One region of the Faecalicatena contorta genome, then DNA from elsewhere that is predicted to be linked to it. Evidence: riboswitches for the same ligand, from Rfam matches in the RefSeq annotation. Region 1 holds a riboswitch; each other region holds the start of a gene.
What was found. A riboswitch is a leader RNA that binds a small molecule or an ion and turns the genes downstream of it on or off. The one in region 1 is predicted to bind cobalamin.

Region 2: linked by a shared signal. The riboswitch ahead of MWG26_RS05785 (cadherin-like beta sandwich domain-containing protein) and the one ahead of MWG26_RS13260 (energy-coupling factor ABC transporter permease) in region 1 are both predicted to bind cobalamin.
Region 3: linked by a shared signal. The riboswitch ahead of MWG26_RS05965 (ABC transporter substrate-binding protein) and the one ahead of MWG26_RS13260 (energy-coupling factor ABC transporter permease) in region 1 are both predicted to bind cobalamin.

What each region holds. Positions count from the first base shown of each region.
Region 1 is NZ_BQNQ01000001.1:2,969,348-2,975,478, reverse strand. Features, by position in the region: gene MWG26_RS13275 (GGDEF domain-containing protein) at 1-359, opposite strand, end outside; gene cobK (precorrin-6A reductase) at 528-1,334, shown strand; gene MWG26_RS13265 (cob(I)yrinic acid a,c-diamide adenosyltransferase) at 1,497-2,024, shown strand; cobalamin riboswitch at 2,097-2,298, shown strand; gene MWG26_RS13260 (energy-coupling factor ABC transporter permease) at 2,403-3,152, shown strand; gene MWG26_RS13255 (energy-coupling factor ABC transporter substrate-binding protein) at 3,154-3,465, shown strand; gene cbiQ (cobalt ECF transporter T component CbiQ) at 3,497-4,270, shown strand; gene MWG26_RS13245 (energy-coupling factor ABC transporter ATP-binding protein) at 4,267-5,127, shown strand; gene MWG26_RS13240 (sirohydrochlorin cobaltochelatase) at 5,178-5,960, shown strand; gene cbiD (cobalt-precorrin-5B (C(1))-methyltransferase CbiD) at 5,980-6,131, shown strand, end outside.
Region 2 is NZ_BQNQ01000001.1:1,284,683-1,290,813, forward strand. Features, by position in the region: gene MWG26_RS05775 (leucine-rich repeat domain-containing protein) at 74-949, shown strand; gene MWG26_RS05780 (sugar phosphate isomerase/epimerase family protein) at 997-1,776, shown strand; cobalamin riboswitch at 2,000-2,192, shown strand; gene MWG26_RS05785 (cadherin-like beta sandwich domain-containing protein) at 2,462-6,131, shown strand, end outside.
Region 3 is NZ_BQNQ01000001.1:1,337,494-1,343,624, reverse strand. Features, by position in the region: gene MWG26_RS05975 (ABC transporter ATP-binding protein) at 1-168, opposite strand, end outside; gene MWG26_RS05970 (FecCD family ABC transporter permease) at 185-1,258, opposite strand; gene MWG26_RS05965 (ABC transporter substrate-binding protein) at 1,274-2,293, opposite strand; cobalamin riboswitch at 2,614-2,801, opposite strand; gene MWG26_RS05960 (putative 2-aminoethylphosphonate ABC transporter permease subunit) at 2,972-4,687, opposite strand; gene MWG26_RS05955 (ABC transporter ATP-binding protein) at 4,737-5,759, opposite strand; gene MWG26_RS05950 (putative 2-aminoethylphosphonate ABC transporter substrate-binding protein) at 5,771-6,131, opposite strand, start outside.

The sequences.
Region 1 (6,131 bases):
GCATCCGGGTAAGGAAAGACATCTATAGAAATAACAAAAGCAAACAGCGTGATTTCGAAAGCCAGGCAGATGCCGGTTATCACGCGCTTGTCTCTGCGGCCTGTCTTTGCGTAAACTGTAGAGATGATGAAAAAGGCCAGTGCCGCCGGGAGAAAAAGAAAATGCTGTAATGTGATTGTCCAGCCTTTAATGATAAACGGGGTTATTATGTAAAATAAGACAAGGAGAAGGACATTGAGCAGACTGGAAACCTGAAGCAGGATCAGATTTTTCTTTGCGATTTCATTTTCCGCACTTTTAAAATAGGTTTCTTTTAGGTCTAAGTCTTTCCGAATAAATCCAATTAGATTAAAAAACATATAAAAGCTCCCTTATGTTTGTGGTTTCAATTTGCTATGTGATATATTATACTGTGAAAGAGGTTTAAACACAACCGGAATATTTCCAGGATATGCCAGTTGTTGTACTTAAAATAAAATCTAAGTATCAGACATAAATAGGCTGCGGAAAAGGGGAGGAAAAGGAATATGGAGAACGGAAGAATGAGTATTCTGCTGTTTGCGGGAACATCAGAAGGAAGAATGCTGGCTGAATTTTTAGGCACGCTGTCTGCGCCAGCCTTCGTCAGTACGGCTACAGAGTACGGAATGGAATGCGTGGAAGGAATTCAAAATATCCGGGTCATAACGGGCCGGATGGATCAAGAGGCTATCTGCGGATTTATCAGGGAGAATCAGATCAGGCTTGTGATCGATGCCACTCATCCCTTTGCGCGCCTGGCCACGGAGAATATTCAAAATGCCTGTAAGGGGAGCGGCGCCGGTTATATCCGCTGTCTGCGGGACGAAAGCGGGACAGGCGGCGCAGGATCTTACCGCAATATGGTAATTGTAAATTCCGTGGCAGAAGCAGTAGAGTATCTCAAAACACGGGAAGGCCGGATATTCATTTCCACCGGGAGCAAAGAATTAAGGCTGTACACAGCGATCGACCATTACAAAGAACGCTGTTTTGCCAGGGTTCTTTCGACAAAAGAGTCCGTGGAAGAGAGCGTGGAGCTTGGATTCAAGGGCTCCCATCTCATCGCCATGCAGGGACCCTTTTCGAAAGAATTAAATACTGCCATGCTGAAATACACAGGAGCAGACTATTTTGTGACAAAGGAATCAGGCAAAGCGGGGGGGTTTGAGGAAAAACTGGAGGCTGCCAGAGAGACAGGGGTAACGCTTGTAGTGATTGGAAGGCCTGCAGAAACAGGGTACAGTGTGGAAGAAATAAAGGGTTATATTCAGAATATTCTGAATACGGAGGGCAAAGGGGTCAGACCCCTCTGAAGAGGGGTCTGACCCCTTTGCCCTCGTTCTTAAAAAATTACATAAACAAAAGAAAAAAGTACAAACGGAAGAACGGAAAATCATATACAATGATAGATAGTGAAAATTGCATAATCAGACAATTTATGATAAAATAAGAGGGATTTTGGATGAGGTGGGCGCATGAAAAACGGGCTGATACATATTTACTGTGGAGATGGAAAGGGGAAGACGACTGCCGCAACAGGGCTTGCTGTCAGAGCGGCCGGAAGCGGTATGAAGGTTCTTTTTTCGCGTTTTCTGAAGAACGAGGACTCCGGAGAGCTCAAGATTCTGGATGCCGTGGAGGGAATTACGGTACTCCATATGGACAAATCATTTGGATTCTTCAACACGCTGTCCGAAGCGGAGAAAGCGGAGGCTCAGGAGACTTATGCACGGCTGTGGGATACGGTTTGTGAAAAAGCAGTATCCGGAGAGTATGATATGCTTGTGGTCGACGAGTTTATGGCAGCCTATCATTATGGCCTCATTGATCACACAAAGTCGCTGGCCTTTTTGGAAAAGAAACCTAAGGAACTGGAGGTCGTTCTGACCGGACGAAATCCGGACGAAAAGCTGATCGGGCTTGCGGATTATGTTTCCGAGATCCGAAAAATCAAACATCCCTTTGACCGGGAGATCCGGGCAAGACGGGGGATCGAGTATTAGGGGGAGATACCTCCGATAAAAAGCAGCCAAAAGGGTAATGTTACCCTTTCGGTATATAATTCAGGTCTGGCATACAATTTAAAAGTAAGCTGTCCAAGTGGAGTATAGTATCTGCAGCGGACGGCCGCAGGGGAAGCAGGTGGAAATCCTGCACAATACCCGTTGCTGTAAAGGTGGAATGGTATCCATGATGTCACTGTGAGAATTTTCATGGGAAGGCGGAATACCGTGTTGATGCCTGAGTCAGAAAACCCGCTTTTAAATGGATCTGAATGGTTACGGGGATATGACCGGGTGTTATGCCGCAGATCTCATACGATTTTGTGGTATACCTGGGGGTATTTCAAGACAACATATCACAAAAAAGGAGAGAGAAATATGTCAAAAAAAGAAAAATTCTTACTCAAGGCAGCCATCGCGTTTGCGCTGATGTTTGCCGTCACACCGGCTGTGAATGCAATGCACATTATGGAGGGGTATCTTCCGGTTAAATACTGTATTGCCTGGGGCGTTATCTGTGTTCCATTCCTGGTTGCCGGCCTGATTTCCCTGAAAAAAAGATTAAAAGAAAACAGAAAGACCATCACATTGATTGCAATGGCGGGGGCGTTTATTTTTGTGATTTCTTCCCTGAAAATCCCGTCCGTGACGGGAAGCTGTTCCCATATGACGGGCACAGGGCTGGGGGCAATCCTGTTTGGCCCGGCGGCAGTCAGCGTACTGGGAATCATCGTGCTTTTGTTCCAGGCGATTCTGCTGGCACACGGCGGATTGACAACACTGGGGGCAAACACATTTTCCATGGCGATAGCGGGACCGCTTCTGTCGTTTGGAATCTTTCAGCTCTGTAAAAAAATGAATGTGAACCGAAAAGTATCCGTTTTTCTGGCGGCTTTTCTGGGCGATATCTTTACATACTGTGTGACCAGCATCCAGCTTGCACTCGCTTACCCATCCGAGGCCGGCGGTGTTGCGGCATCTGCTGTTAAATTCCTGGGTGTATTTGCACCGACCCAGCTTCCGCTGGCAGTCATCGAAGGCATCCTTACGGTTATCATTGTCATCGGCCTGGAATCATATGCAAAACCGGAACTCAAGGCAATTGGATTTTTAAAGGAGGCAAAATAGGATGAGTAAAAATACAAAAACAGTCATTATTCTTCTGATCGCAGCTGTATTAATTGCAATTGTGCCCCTGTTCGCGAAGAAAGGCGCTGAGTTCGGCGGCTCTGATGACGCGGGGAGCGTTATGATAGAAGAGATTCAGGGGGAATACACCCCATGGTTTACACCGGTGCTGGAGACTGCGCTGGGCGGCGAACTGCCTGGCGAGGTAGAAAGCTTGATTTTTTGTATCCAGACAGGGATCGGGGTTGGCATCATCGCTTTTGTGATGGGACGATTCGTAGAAAGAAAAAAATGGCAGAAAAAGATGGAATAAAGAGGAATAAGATTCCGGGAAGGAGGGCGGCATGATTGTAGTAGATAAGCTCTGTTATCGCTCCAGATTAAGATATGTAAATGCGGCTGAAAAGTTTGCATTTTCCATGATAACTCTGCTGTTCTGTGTAGTCAGCCGCTCACTCATCGTTGCAGGCGTGGCGTTTGCAGTCAATACATACCTGACCGTGAAAAAAGGACGCATAGCGGCGGGGCAATACGCAAAGCTGCTGGCGGTGCCTTTTACATTCCTGATATTGAGTACACTTGCGATTATAGTCAATATCTCAAAAGTCCCACTGGATGCTTATGCAATTCCAGTGGGCAGCTTTTTTATCACAGGGAGTTTTCATTCCCTTCTATTCGGGATACAGCTGATTGCGACAGCCATGGCGAGTGTGTCCTGCCTGTACTTTTTATCTCTCAATACGACAATGACAGATATTCTGGACGTGCTGGCAAAACTGCACTGCCCCGAGATATTGACGGAACTCATGCTTCTGATCTACCGGTTCATCTTTGTGCTCATGGAGACTGCTTCCGCCATGATGGTGTCACAGAAGTCCAGGCTGGGCAACAAAGATCTGCGAACATCGGTGAGTTCCTTCGGAAAGATGGGGGCGGGCCTGCTGCTCCGCGCATTTAAGAGATCCAATGCATTGTATGACGCCATGGAATCCAGGTGCTACGACGGCAGGATCAGAGTACTTGCGGAACATCATCCGGCCAGAAAAAAGGAGGTCGCTGCAATCACAGTGTTTGAAGTGATCCTGCTTGCATTGACAATATGGAGGAGATTCTTATGAATACAGAGGAAAAGGATGTCATAATAGAGGCGAGAGATGTCCACTACGCATATGAAGAAGGAGGCCCGCACTCCCTAAACGGCGTGAGCCTGAAAATAAAAAGGGGGAAAAAGGTGGCATTCATGGGTGCAAACGGCTGCGGAAAGTCCACTTTTTTTCTATGCTGCAATGGGATATATAAGCCGGATGAGGGAATGGTTCTATTTGAAGGGAAGCCGGTGGATTACTCCAAAAAGGGATTGCTGGATCTTAGAAGCAGGGTCGGCATTGTCTTTCAGGATCCGGATAATCAGCTGTTTTCGGCAAGCGTGTACCAGGAGATTTCCTTTGGAATCCTGAACATGGGTGTAGCGGAAGAGAAAGCAAGACAGGAAGTGGACCAGGTGATCGGCCATCTTGAGATAACGCCCTTCCGGGACCGCCCGGCCCATGCCCTGAGCGGAGGACAGAAAAAGCAGGTTTCCATCGCCGACATCCTGGTGATGCATCCGGAAGTCATCATACTGGACGAACCGGCGGCCGCGCTGGACGCAAAACATACAAAGATCGTCAATCAGATCGTAGATGGGCTGGCGGAAGAAGGAATTACGATACTGATGGCTACGCACGATATCGATTACGCACTGTCCTGGGCTGATGAGATCGTGCTGATGCATGAGGGAAGAGTACTGCGGCATGCGGATCCCGTCACAGTGTGTACGGATCAGGAGGCGCTGGCCATGACCAACCAGGAAGAACCCGCCGTATTAAAGCTGTTTGCACGGCTCCAGAAAAAAGGGATACTGGGAGGCGGACTGAAGCCGCCTGTGAATATAAGAGAACTGGAATATTATATAGAGGCCTCCTCCAAGGCATAAGAGGCGGTGAAGGCCGATATCAGAAATTAATAGGAAAGAGAGAGCAGAAAATGGATAAGATAACAGGAAAGAAGGCCATACTTGTCGTGAGTTTTGGGACGAGCCATCTGGACACTCTGGAGAAAAACATAACGGCGATTGAAAAGCAGATCGGAGAGTCATTTCCGGACTATAGAATCTATCGCGCATTTACCAGCAAAATGATTAAGAACAAACTGCAGAAAAAGGAAAATTTATTCGTAGCGAATGTCAAAGAAGCCATGGAACAGATGGCAGAGGACGGAATCGAGCAGGTTATTGTACAGCCGACCCATATTATCAACGGGATAGAGAACGACAGAATGCTCAGGGACGTGATGGATTACACAGACAGATTCCGCAGGATACGCGTGGGAAATCCGCTTCTTACCAGTGTGGATGACTATAAGAAATCCATTCATGCCATGATGGCGGAGGTTACCCTGGAGGAGGGCGAGGCACTGATCCTGATGGGGCACGGCACAGACCATCATGCGAATTCAGCATACCCGACCCTGGAGTATACCTTCCACTCACTTGGCTACAATCAGGTGCTGGTGGGCACGGTAGAAGGTTTTCCAGATCTGAGGAACGTCATGACGAAACTGGAAATCTCCGGAATCCGCAAGGTAACGCTGATGCCGTTTATGGTGGTGGCAGGTGACCATGCGAAGAACGATATGGCGGGGGAAGACGATTCCTGGAAGGCAGAACTGGAGGACGCCGGCTATGAAGTGAAGGCACTGATCCGGGGGCTGGGCGAGATGAAGGGAATCCGCAATATCTTTGTTGAACATATTGAAGCCGCTATGTAACAGAGAGAGGAGAAAGACCATGGAAAAACAGCTGCCAAAAGGCAGGACGCAGGCAGAGACAGTATGGAAAAACCAAAAGCAGCTGCGCTCGGGCTATACCACCGGCAGCTGTGCGGCAGCGGCAGCCAAAGCCGCCGCGTACATGCTCCTTTCAAAAGAAGTCATCACACA
Region 2 (6,131 bases), 1.7 Mb from region 1:
TGTTAATAGCAATCCATTTCGTATTGGATAAAGACAGAGGACGCAGCAAAAAACTGCGTCCCTTTATATTCAAATGGTTCAGTCTTTAAGTTTAGGAAAAGGGGAGAAACGTATGGCAGGGGTGGTATCTCTCTGGAAAGCATATGAGAAAGATACTCTGGATAAGGTGCAGGGGAAAAACAATGGAAACATAAAAGAATTGGTGGCAGACAGCCACTATAGAAAGATCGGCGAAAGGGCATTTAAAAACAATACAAAGCTCCGCCGTGTTATTCTGCCTGAAAATGTTGTGGAAATAGGGGCACAGAGTTTTTACAATACGATGCTGCGGGAAGTTGAGCTGAAAGGTACAATCTTAATCCGTAAGGAAGCATTTTATAACTGTACAAAGCTGAAGCAGGTAAAGCTTCCTAAAACTACTAACTTTATTGGAAACAGAGCGTTTGCGCAGTGCAAAAGTCTGGAGAGGATGGAGATTGATGTAGGCAGCATATGCAGAGAAGTGAAGGCGGAGGCTTTTTCCGGGTGTGTTAATCTAAAACACATTGCCCTTCCGGCAACGCTCGAAAAGATAGAGCGGCGGGCATTTTATAAATGTACGGCCCTGGAGCAGATTGTTTTGCCGGATAGATTAAGGGAGATCGGCGCAGAGGCTTTTTATCAGAACGCATTGACATCCTTGGAACTGCCGGAGGGACTAATAAAAATTGGGGACAGTGCATTTTTAAAATGCAACAGCCTGCAATATGCAAAGATTCCCTCAACTGTAAAAGTAATCGAAAAGTGGGCGTTTCATGGCTGCAACAGGCTGAAAGTGCTTGAGATTGGTCATGATCCCGAAGAGATCGGGCCATGGGTCATCAACCGCAGTGCAAAGATACGATGTAAAAAGGGCGGGGCAGTGGAAAAGTACTGCCGTGATTCAGGGTTTGAAACAGAATATATCTAGGTAAAAAAAGAATTCAGGGGAACAGTCTGAATCGGGAGTGGAATATTATGGTATATGCAAGTCATCTTCTTAAGGATGAAGAGATGAGACAGGTAGTAGAAGCGACTGATGTTGGGATCGAGAGTATTGAGTTCTCCATTTCTGAAAATCTGGACTGCCTGAATGAAAAGATCGTTGAATACATAGAACGGTTAGAATACATAGGTACCAGGAACCTGACACTGCATGGGCCATTTCTGGATTTGAATCCAATGGCATATGACTCCATGGTAAGGGCAGTGACAAAAGCCCGGTTTACGCAGACATATGAGGCTGCGAAGAGACTGGGGGCCAAAAAGATAATTTTCCATACGGGCTTTCTTCCCGGTGTGTATTATCTGACAGACTGGGCAAAACGAATGGCTGAGTTCTGGAATGAATTTATGGAAGGAAAAAGCGGTGTCCAGATTCTTATGGAGAATGTGTATGATAAGGAAATATCGCCGATGATTGAAGTGGAACAGAAGGTTGAATCCCCGGATTTTAAACTGTGCCTGGATATTGGCCATGCACATTGCTATTCGCCCAGATCTTTGAGTGACTGGATTCAGACGTTTGGAGAGCACGCGGGACATGTCCATATCCACGATAACTGTGGGGACAGGGATTCGCACCTGGGGCTGGGACGCGGGAATATACCGATAGACGAGACATTGGAAATGCTTATGGCGTACATGCCGGATGCAGACTATACGATTGAGTGCAGCATAATGGAAGATGTGCTGATGTCCGGCAGGGCAGTGAGCAGCTGCAGGGAGAAAATGCAGTCAGCAATGAAGACCGGGTGATAAATATCGAATATTTTTGCATATCTATCTAGAAAAATTACCAAAGTTATATCTGGAAAATGGTAGTCTGATACAGTCTGTTAATGCTCTGTGAAATTGTGAAAAGTTGCGGAATTTTTTGTGAAAAATGTGAGAAAACCGTGTGAAAAAACAGTGGACTTTTACTAGTTGATACTATATAATGAACTACATAGATTAAATAGATTATTGTTGTTAGTAAGTAATTAAATATATATATTGCGGTGCATTTCCCGGATAATCGGGAAATGATAATAGGGAAACCGGTGCAAAACCGGTACAGTCACCTCTACTGTAACGTGGACGAAGAAATGATATACCATTGGCATTTATATGCTGAGAAGGTGTTTCGGAGGATGAAGCGAAGTCAGAAAACCTGCCGTGATGATTGTTACGATGTATTTCTGGGATGAAGAAATAGTCCGTTTTGTATACTTAAAATATAATATAGTAAAAAAGATGAGCTCTTCTATCGGAATGATGGAAGAGCTTTTATTTTTAGTTATAGGGTATTGGTTTGAAATAAATAGTATAGATACGGAAAAGAACAGAAGAATGCATTACTAAAAGATAGCTAACAGTCAATGCATGAAACGGGATGCTGGCTGTTTCTATAGTACATTTCAAGCCTATGGCTAAAAAGGAGAAACAGGAGGGATTAAAAAGAATGAAACGAAAGAAAAGAACAAGAAGGGGGTTGTCCTGGCTATTGGCGGTGGCAGTGATAATGACCACCGTATTTGCTGGAGGAATGCCGGTTTTGGCAGAAGGAACTGCAGCGGATACGAATATGTTGTCTGAGATCAGCTTTTCTTCTGATCCAAATGAAGAGGGTGAACCTGTCAAACTAATATCAGAGGTTGACCCTGAAACAAAAGAATGCACAGTAGGTGTTGTTGAAGAGTCGGGGACATTGGGCATATGTGCAGTTTTGAAGGAAGAAGCTGCAGGAGCTACAATTGAGGCTAAGTACCAGAATATTTATAACGATAGCGTGACAACAGCAATGACCAGTGGTGAAGAACTGCTGTTAGACAACTTGGTCGAGTATGGCGGGATCAAAGGTGGAGAGGTTCATATCACTGTCACATTAGACGACAAGATAGAAGAATATACAGTACACGTGGTTCGATTAACGCCTCTTATGGAAATTTTGGTAAAAGATGGAGATAATTCATATTTGACCGGCTTTGATGGAAGCAAAACAGAGTACGAGATTACAGTTCCGGGTGGGACAGAATCAGTTGAAGTCAGCCTGGTGGCCATGGTGTGGGGAGATATTGATAATAATGTATACACTGTCAATGGTGAGCCTGCTGTATTAGAAGACGGTGCTTTCTACGCAACACGCCAGGTTCCATTAACGGAAGAAAAAACTACAATTGTCGCCAAAGCAGAAAAGGAAGGGACTGTCGGGAAAGAATATACTCTTAATATCATCAAAGATATTAAAAAAGTCGACCTGACCGTTACAACGAACCCCGCAGATGCCACTGTAACCATTACAGACGATGCCGGAGCGGCAGTCCAGGGAACAGATGGAGTTTACAGTCTGGAGGCCGGAAAAGATTACAACTATACGATCGAAAGAGAAGGATTTGTAACTCAGACAGGGACGGTTAATCTGACTGACTCAGAGACCAAAAACTTCACACTGGAGTCCGCGGAAGCACCGCTTCTCCTGAAAGGTATTGAAGGATATCAGGCTCAAAATGTTGTATTTGACGTACTTACAAAAGAGGCAACGCTGGTATGCGACACATCCACAAACGTTCAATTAAGAGTCAAGCTGCATCAAGGCACGACAGATAAAGACATGAAGGTCGTTTATACTTATACGGATAGCGCAGGCAAGGATGTAAATGTTGAATCTACGGCAAAGAATCAGTATGAGTCTATGGCAGGTGCTATAAAAGATGATGGCACTCCTAATGATATCACCATTACTGCTACAAAAGGCGGGGTAACAGAAGTTTATACCGTGCATATAAAACAGCTCACGATTCTGACAGGCCTGCAGTTGAATTATGAAAATGGAGATACACTGAAATTTGATCCTGCATTTAAAAAAACAACCACAGAGTATAGGGCGAAAGTTCTGAGTGATGTGAATGCGGTTAACATTACAGTTAAGAATCCGGCTGCTGGTAATTCAAAGGTAATGGTTAACGGAACAGAAGTGACCGGCTCAACCTATAAAATGGATTTGGTTAATGGTGAGAATAAGGCTGTTATTAAAGTGGAAAAAGGGGCAGCAGAGCAAACTTCCTATACCGTCATTATCGATAGAGTACAGAAAGTTGAATTATCCGTGCAGGTGAACCCCAAAGATGCATTGTTTACGATCTATGATGAGGAGAATGAGCGTATATGGCCGGAGAATGGCAAGTATAATCTTTTCCCAGGTGACGATTACAGCTATGCAGTAACAAAACTCGGATATGTAGGCCAGTCAGGTATTCTGAATATCAGCCAGTCCGAGACAAAAGAATTTGAACTGAAGAAGGCGGCAGAAATCACGCTTCCTGAACTTGATGCGGATTATCCGGGCTTCCGTTCCGGCCGCGACAATATGTCAGTTGTGGATGCAAAGACTCCCATTACTCCTGATTCCATTGAAGTAAAGTGGGAACGCCAGACGGGGGAATATGTTAAGCCGACTAGCGGAACAACACCGATCATCGTTGACAACAAAGTCTACACACTTTCAGGGAATAAACTTTATGTTCTGGATAAGGAAACAGGAGAGATCCTGAAGACAAGCGAGACAGTAACACCAACCACATTTGGTTTGATGCCTCCTACATACGCTGAGGGAATGCTCTTTGTACCGCTGGGGAATGGTACAATTCAGTGCTTTAATGCAGAAACACTGGAATCCCTTTGGGTTTATGAGGATCCGGCAGGCGGACGGAGCGAGAGTGCAATTCGTTATGATGATGGATATATCTATGTTGGATTCTTTACCACTAAAAAATCAGGTTTCGTTTGTATTTCCGTAACTGATGAAGATCCATCTCAGCAAACGGAAAGAAAGGCAGCAACCTGGAGAGATGACACTCTTGGCAGCTTTTATTGGGATGGCTGCTGGACCAATGAAAATTATGTAATCTTGTGTACCAATAATGGAGTATTAAACTGTATTGATAAGATGACCGGTGAGATTAAGCAGCAGGTAGATTTAGGAGAACAGGTTCGCTGCGATGTTTCCTATTATAATGGAAGAATTTATGTTGCCAGCCAAAAGGGCAAAGTCCATTCTTATAATTTGAAAGAGGACGGAACACTGGATACAGAGAATCTGATTAATCCGCTGCCTATAGGCGTGCAGAGTACGAGTACACCGGCCATATACAATAACCGACTTTATGTAGGTATTAACGGCGGTGAAATGTTCGGCGTAGAAGGCAATGCGATCCTGGTGGCAGATATCGATCCGAAGACAGGGGCAATGACACCGGCATATGCAGTACCGACAGATGGTTACTGCCAGACTTCCGGTTTGATTATTACCGGTTATGAAAAAGAAGACGGATATGTGTATGTATACTTCCTGGCTAATTCAGCACACGGACAGTTATACATGATTAAGGACAAAGCTGGCCTGAAAGAGGCTGATCCGGCATCCGGTTTATTCTATACACCGACTCATGAGCAGTATTGCATCGCAAGTGCGGTTGCAGACAGCGATGGCAATCTGTACTTAAAGAATGACTCCGCATGGCAGTTCGTATTAAAGCGTTCAGACGTATATCTGAAAGAGGTAAATATAGACGGCGGAAACGGAATTATAGACGGTGGAAAACCATTTGACGGAAGTATCAATTCCCACACGATTCAAGTGGATCCGGGAACAGAAAGCTTCAAGCTGGATCTGACTGCAAATGAAGGTACAGAGGTTATGATTAATGGAGTACCTGGTTCAATGCAGGATATCAAACTTGTTGACGGAAGAGCTGAGATTGAAGTACAGCTTAAGAAGGGCGGTACAGTCAGAACATTTACTTTCCATGTTGTAACAGGACCGGTAGTAAAAGAAATCAGGATTGATAATTCTCCGAATGAAGGAATGGCAAGTGCAGCGTATTCGTTAGATCCTGCATTTGATCCGATGACTACCGAATATACGGCAGGTGTTGACAAGGTTATGAGTGATGCGTATATCTGGCCGACGCTTATGAGTTCAAAAGATAAGATGACAATGACCGTTATCAGTGGAGTTTATAATAAGAACGAAGGCGATGAGATTAAGGGCAGCACGAATTACAAAGGTAACACATATTTTAATGTTTCCTTTGCTGACAGAGAAAATCCAACAATTGCAAAGGTGAAGCTGA
Region 3 (6,131 bases), 1.6 Mb from region 1:
GCCTTCCTGTGGTTTGAGGACTTTATATATATTTTTTAGAAGTGTAGACTTTCCGCTTCCGTTTGGGCCGATTATGCCTACAAATTCTTTCTTTTTTATGTGCATATCAATCTGGGATAGTATCTGTCTGTCCCGTACTTGATAAGAAAGTTCTTTGATTTCTATCATGTCATGCTGATCCCCCTTATTTAAACTCGTATTGACGTACCTTTATCATCCACAGGAATAACGGGGCCCCGATAAATGCTGTCAGGATTCCTATGGGGATTTCCGTCGGCGGATGAAGCATTCTGGCTCCCACATCTACCCAGATCATGAACAGGGCGCCTGTAAGAACTGAAAGCGGAATTAGTTTTTTGTGATCCGCTCCTACAATGGAGCGGATCATATGGGGAACTACCAGCCCGATAAATCCAATACAGCCGCTTACTGCAACGGCAGAAGCTGTTAATAAGGCAGACACAATGATGAGAATCCGCCTCACAATATTTACATTTACACCAAGTGTAATGGCTGAATGTTCTCCCATCAGCAGTGCATTTAAGGCCCTGGACAGGTACATCAGGCACAAAAATGCCGGGATAATGAGTATCCCCAATAGAGGGATATCGCTCCATTCAGCACTTCCTAATCCACCCAGCATCCAGAAGGTTGCCTCTCTTACCGCCGCATCATTCGGGGCCGTATACACGATGTAATTCGTCAAAGCGCTGAATAAAGACGAGACTGCAACTCCCACTAAGATTAAACGTACTGGCGTCACTGCATTTCCTGTTCTTGCCAGAGTGTACACAAAAAGCATTGATACCATCGCTCCGGCAAAAGAACCTGTGGAGACGGTTAACCTTCCGCTCCATGGAAGCCAGACTCCGGCAAGCATTGCCAGCACGGCCCCCAAAGATGCGCCGGATGAAATTCCCAGCACATAGGGTTCTGCAAGCGGATTCTTTGTAAACGCCTGCATACAGATCCCGGAAAGTGTCAGCCCCGCTCCTACAAGGCCGCCCAGGAGCACCCTTGGCACCCTTAAAAACCAGACAATATTCTGTGTACTGTTTTTCATTTCTTCTATAGAAATCAGATGTTCCAGACCAATGTACTGGGATATGTTATGCAGCACAATTTTCCAGACGGAAAAAAAGTCTATGGTAACCGGCCCTATTCCGACGGCCAAAACAATAGAAATGATCAGCAGTATACAAAGAATAATGGAACATACAACGCTATGCTTTTTTATAGCCATACAAATATTCTTCATACCTGTACATCACTTTCATTCAAAACAGTCCGGATGGAATGCTTTTGCAAATTTTTCAATTGTATCTCCCGTCATAGAGCTTGCGAATACCTCGCAAAGATTTACAGAAATAATTCTGTCATTTGCAATTGCCGGTACTGCTGCCAATGCCGGATTCTCTTTTAATTCGGATATTTTCTGTTCTAAAGAGGTATCACCGTAATCGTCTATCACAATGACTTCCGGGGCACGTTCTACTACTTCTTCCCAGCTTACATTTGCCCAGGTCTTATCCATATCGGAAAAGATATTTTTCCCTCCTGCATGTTCAATCAGTTTTGCAGTAAAATTATTTCCGCAGGTATATGCTCCGCCGTCCTGCGCCATATCATAAACAAATACTTTCACGGTTTCCTGACCCTTCACCGCATTTTCAGCCGACTCGATCTGAGCCTTCATTTCCTCTACGATTTCTTCTGCTCTGTCTTCCAGACCAAAGATACGTCCGAGGTTATAAAAATCTTCATATACAACATCAACATCCGCACCGATCGTATATCCTTCAATTGAAGCAAGTGACATAATACCATAGCCGTTTAATGTCCCATGTTCTGTATTATTTTTTTCAGAAAATGCACTGGACCGCCCATAGACAAAATCCGGCTCCTGCGCCAGGATTGCCTCCAATGAGGGGGCTGACTCTGCAAGCTCTGGAATCTTTAAATACGCATCATTCCACTCTGGATTGATTTTAGAATTTGTATATGCTCTGCCGATAATTTTGTCTCCCAGTCCCATTGCCATTAATTCGTCACCTGTGCATGCATTGGCTGCAATTACTCTTTCAGGCACATGTGTAAATGTAACTTCGATATCATCCTGCGTTTTTAATGTAAAGGGAAATTCCCCCTCCGTTTTAGTTTCTTCTTCCTGTGCCGGTTTTGCCTTTTCCGCGGATGCTGCATCCGCATCGGAAGCATCTTTTCCACATGCTGTAATACTCATTCCTAATGCAAGCACCAGCATTATGCTGATCAGTTTGTTTCTCAATTTCATACTTTTTCTCCTCTTTCCATTAATAGTTTAAAACTATCCTCACAAATATTCATCTTCATTCTCTAACTTCTGCTTATAACTGCAAAAGTACAGAGTGAGCTTGCACGATTTGGCGCCGCCGCGCCGCTTCGCGGCTATATGCCTTATCGCGGCGTGTGCATCCTCCCAGAGGAACTTCCTATATCATAAAAAAGACATCTGCCCGAAATAAGCAAATGTCTAATACATGTATATACTTTAGGTACACACAAACAAAGTTGTCTCCAAAAATGTACGTAACAACTTTAAATATTCAGACAGGGCACTTTTAACCGGAAGTTTCCTCTCTTATTCGTCAAACAGGTTTCCTGACTTCCAGATTACCGCTCATGCTGTGCCTTCTCACAAAATACAGATTCTGCAATGACATCTTACAGCTTTCACTCCCTGGATACAGTGGCCGGACCGTTCAGGCTTTTCACCTGATTCCCTTTTACCTCTTTCGAGCATTTGATGAATAGTATGATTCAGTTTTTCCAGACAAACATACCCTGAAATAAGAATATTGTCAACACAAGAACGACGATCAGATAAAAAATTACAAATAGTTCTTATATTTTTCGCAATAACACGAATAACCGCCCCGGTGCACATACACATGCTGAGGGACAGGTATTCTGCCCCGGCTTTGCAGAAACATCAGGATGATAAACCTGTTTTCTGCCCTCTATGCCGGCCGGCTTCGTAGAGTGCCCTTACGATTAGATTTATGAAGAGGAGGAGCATGCACATCGCTACGGCGGGGGCGGTCTGACCTGCGCCTTCAAGGCTTACTATGGCTACGGCCGCTATGGGGGCCGTCGGGGTGAACAGGAATACGACCGCGGATACGGTGACCAGGGAGTTCACGAAAAAGTATACCCACATTTCGCAGATTGCGGGCGTACACAGAGGGAGTGTGACGCGGCGCAGGGTCTTATAGAAGGGGACTGCGAGGGATTCGGATACGGTTTCGAATTCTTTGTCCAGCCTTTTCAGGGCGGTTGTGGCGGTGCTAAAGGGCACGGAGTAGAAGTGAATCATGTTTGCCAATACGATGATCCAGATGGTTCCGTATAGAAAGTGGAAAGGATTTTGTAGTACGTAGCCGTCTGTGAATGGGATCTTGAAGTCTGGCGCGTTGAAAAACATGATGAAACTCAGGCCTACAACGGTTCCCGGAATCGCCATTGGGGTGATGGAGAGCATGTATGTAAATCTTCTGCTGGCCTTGAACTTCTGGTTTTTCTCAATCAGGTATGCTCCCAGGAATGTGATGAAAGTTCCCAGAAATGCCGATATGAGCGCTATGATTATGGAATTTTTGAATGCAGTGATTCCGCTGCCTGAGGAGATTCTGCCCAGGTCATAGTTGGACAGTGTAAATGTCAGGTTGTAGGGCCAGAATTTGATCAGAGAGGCAAACAGGGCGACTGCAAAAAACAACAGCATAGCCAGCGTGATCAGAAAACAGAATATAGTTGCCGCCATGTCGCTGGGCCTGTGTGGTTTGATTTGGTATGGTATGGATTTTGCGCTGATCGCCGCATTCTGCTTTTTATTTGTAATCCGATCCACTGCGAAGGACAGAACGGCCGGAAACAGCAGGATGATTCCCACTACCGCACCCATGTTAAAGTTCTGCTGCCCCACTACCTGCTTGTAGACGTCTGTTGCCAGCACGTTATAGTTGCCTCCCACAACCGAGGGGGCGCCAAAATCGGTAAAACTGTAGGTAAACGCTACAAATATGGCACTGATCAGTCCGTACTTGACGTTCGGTATGGTGATCGTAAACATTTTCCGGACCGCCGAAGTACCCATTGTTTCTGCAGCCTCATACAGCCGGTTGTCAGCAGCGGAAAATGCCACCGTCAGAATCGTTGTCGCCACCGGGAAACAGTAGATGCTTTCCGCGATAATAATCCCCACTCTGCCGTATAAGGGTACCTGCCAGCCGAGTGCGGTGAAGATCCCTTTATTTCCAAACAGATAGATCAATGCAATCCCAAGCAGCATGGTGGGAGCGAAGATCGGGATCATTCCTACATACCTGAAAAATCCTTTCCACGGCACGTTTTTTCGTGCCAGGGAATAGGCGAAAAAAAATGCCAGTGTCACTGATATGAATGTGGATACAACTGCAATAAAAAAGGTATGTGATATGGAATAAACCATGGATTTGCTCTGAAAATATTTTGCAAACTGGGACAGGCCTGCAAATGCACCGCTCTTGTCCTGAAATGCCTTCAGGAACAGGGTACACAGGGGGAGAACCAGGAAGAGAACCAGAAAAATCATAACCAGGTAAATTGCGGCTCCTCTGACAATATCCTCCTTTTCTCCTCTCCTTACGAATGTTTTTATACGGTTCATGTTATGTTGTTTTCTCCTTAAATGATGTTCCGGGACCCGCCCGTTTTAATTATGCGGATTCAAACCCAAGCAGTTCTTCGCGCGGCATATTAACAAACACGATCTCACCCACTCGGAATTTCTTTTCTTTTGCCGCCTGGAAAGGCACATCCACATACAGCACCATATCGCCATAGACCACATGGCTCACCTGCACAGAAACACGGTTATAAAATCCTCTGAATTCAATATCTGCTATCTTCCCGCGCAGGCTTTCCCTGCCTGCCGTTCTTTCTATTTCTATCTTTTCAGGACGTATGGCCACCCGCTCATAATTTCCCAGGTTGTATACTCTGCTCTTTTCACGGTCAATAAAATTAATAGAGCCGATGAAATCCGCTACAAAAGGATTCTTCGGATGCTCATAGATTTCTTCCGGAGTTCCCTCCTGCATCACAACCGCCTTATTCATGACAATAATTCTGTCCGCCATGGTCAGGGCTTCATCCTGGTCATGGGTTACCATAATGGTCGTAAGCCCCAGTTCTTTCTGAATGCTGCAGATCTCTTTGCGCAGGGCAACCCTGACCTTAGCATCCAGCGCGGATAAGGGTTCATCCAGCAGCAAAAAATCGGGCTCTGTCGCCAGTGCCCTTGCCAGTGCAACACGCTGCTGTTCTCCGCCCGACATCTGGGACGGCAGGCGGTCCTTTGCATTGGTCAGTTTAATCATCTCAAACAGGCGCCCTACCCGTTCTTCGATGTCTTTATTCTTTATCTTTTTATTACGCAGCCCATATGCCACATTTTCGTATGCCGAAAGGTTCGGAAAGAGCGCATAGGACTGGAACATGATCCCAAAATTTCTTCTGGACGGCGGGAGATTGGTCACATCTCTGTCGTTGATATATATCCGCCCCTCACTGGGCCGGTCCAGGCCGGCTATTAAACGCAGCAATGTGGATTTGCCGCACCCGGAAGGGCCAAGCAGGCATACGAATTCGCCTGCTTGGATTTGTAAGTTCACATGGTTCAATGCCACATTCTTTTCAAAAACCTTAGAAACACCGCTGATTTTTAAACTTACGCTCATATCTTGTACCTCTATTCTTCCGGAGCACTCTTGGAATCGTAACGCTCGGTCCAGCTTTCCAGGATGGATTCTCTGTTCTTTGCAGCTTTGTTAAAGTCCATATCCGGGATCAGCTGATCCAGCGGATTCTGGGAGTACCCTTCTGGAATGTTATCGCTGGCGCCGGTTGCAACAATCGGATAATTGGTTGCATATTTTTTCATTACGTTGTCAGAAATTGCCCAGTCCAGGAAACTTTTAGATATCTCTTTTTCGTTTTCCTTTTTGATCAGCGCATTTGCTTCCATATCCCATCCGGAACCCTCTGACGGAAACACTGCCTCGCAGATTTCGCTTCCCACTTCTTCTGCAGACTGAATGCAGCGGTAACCG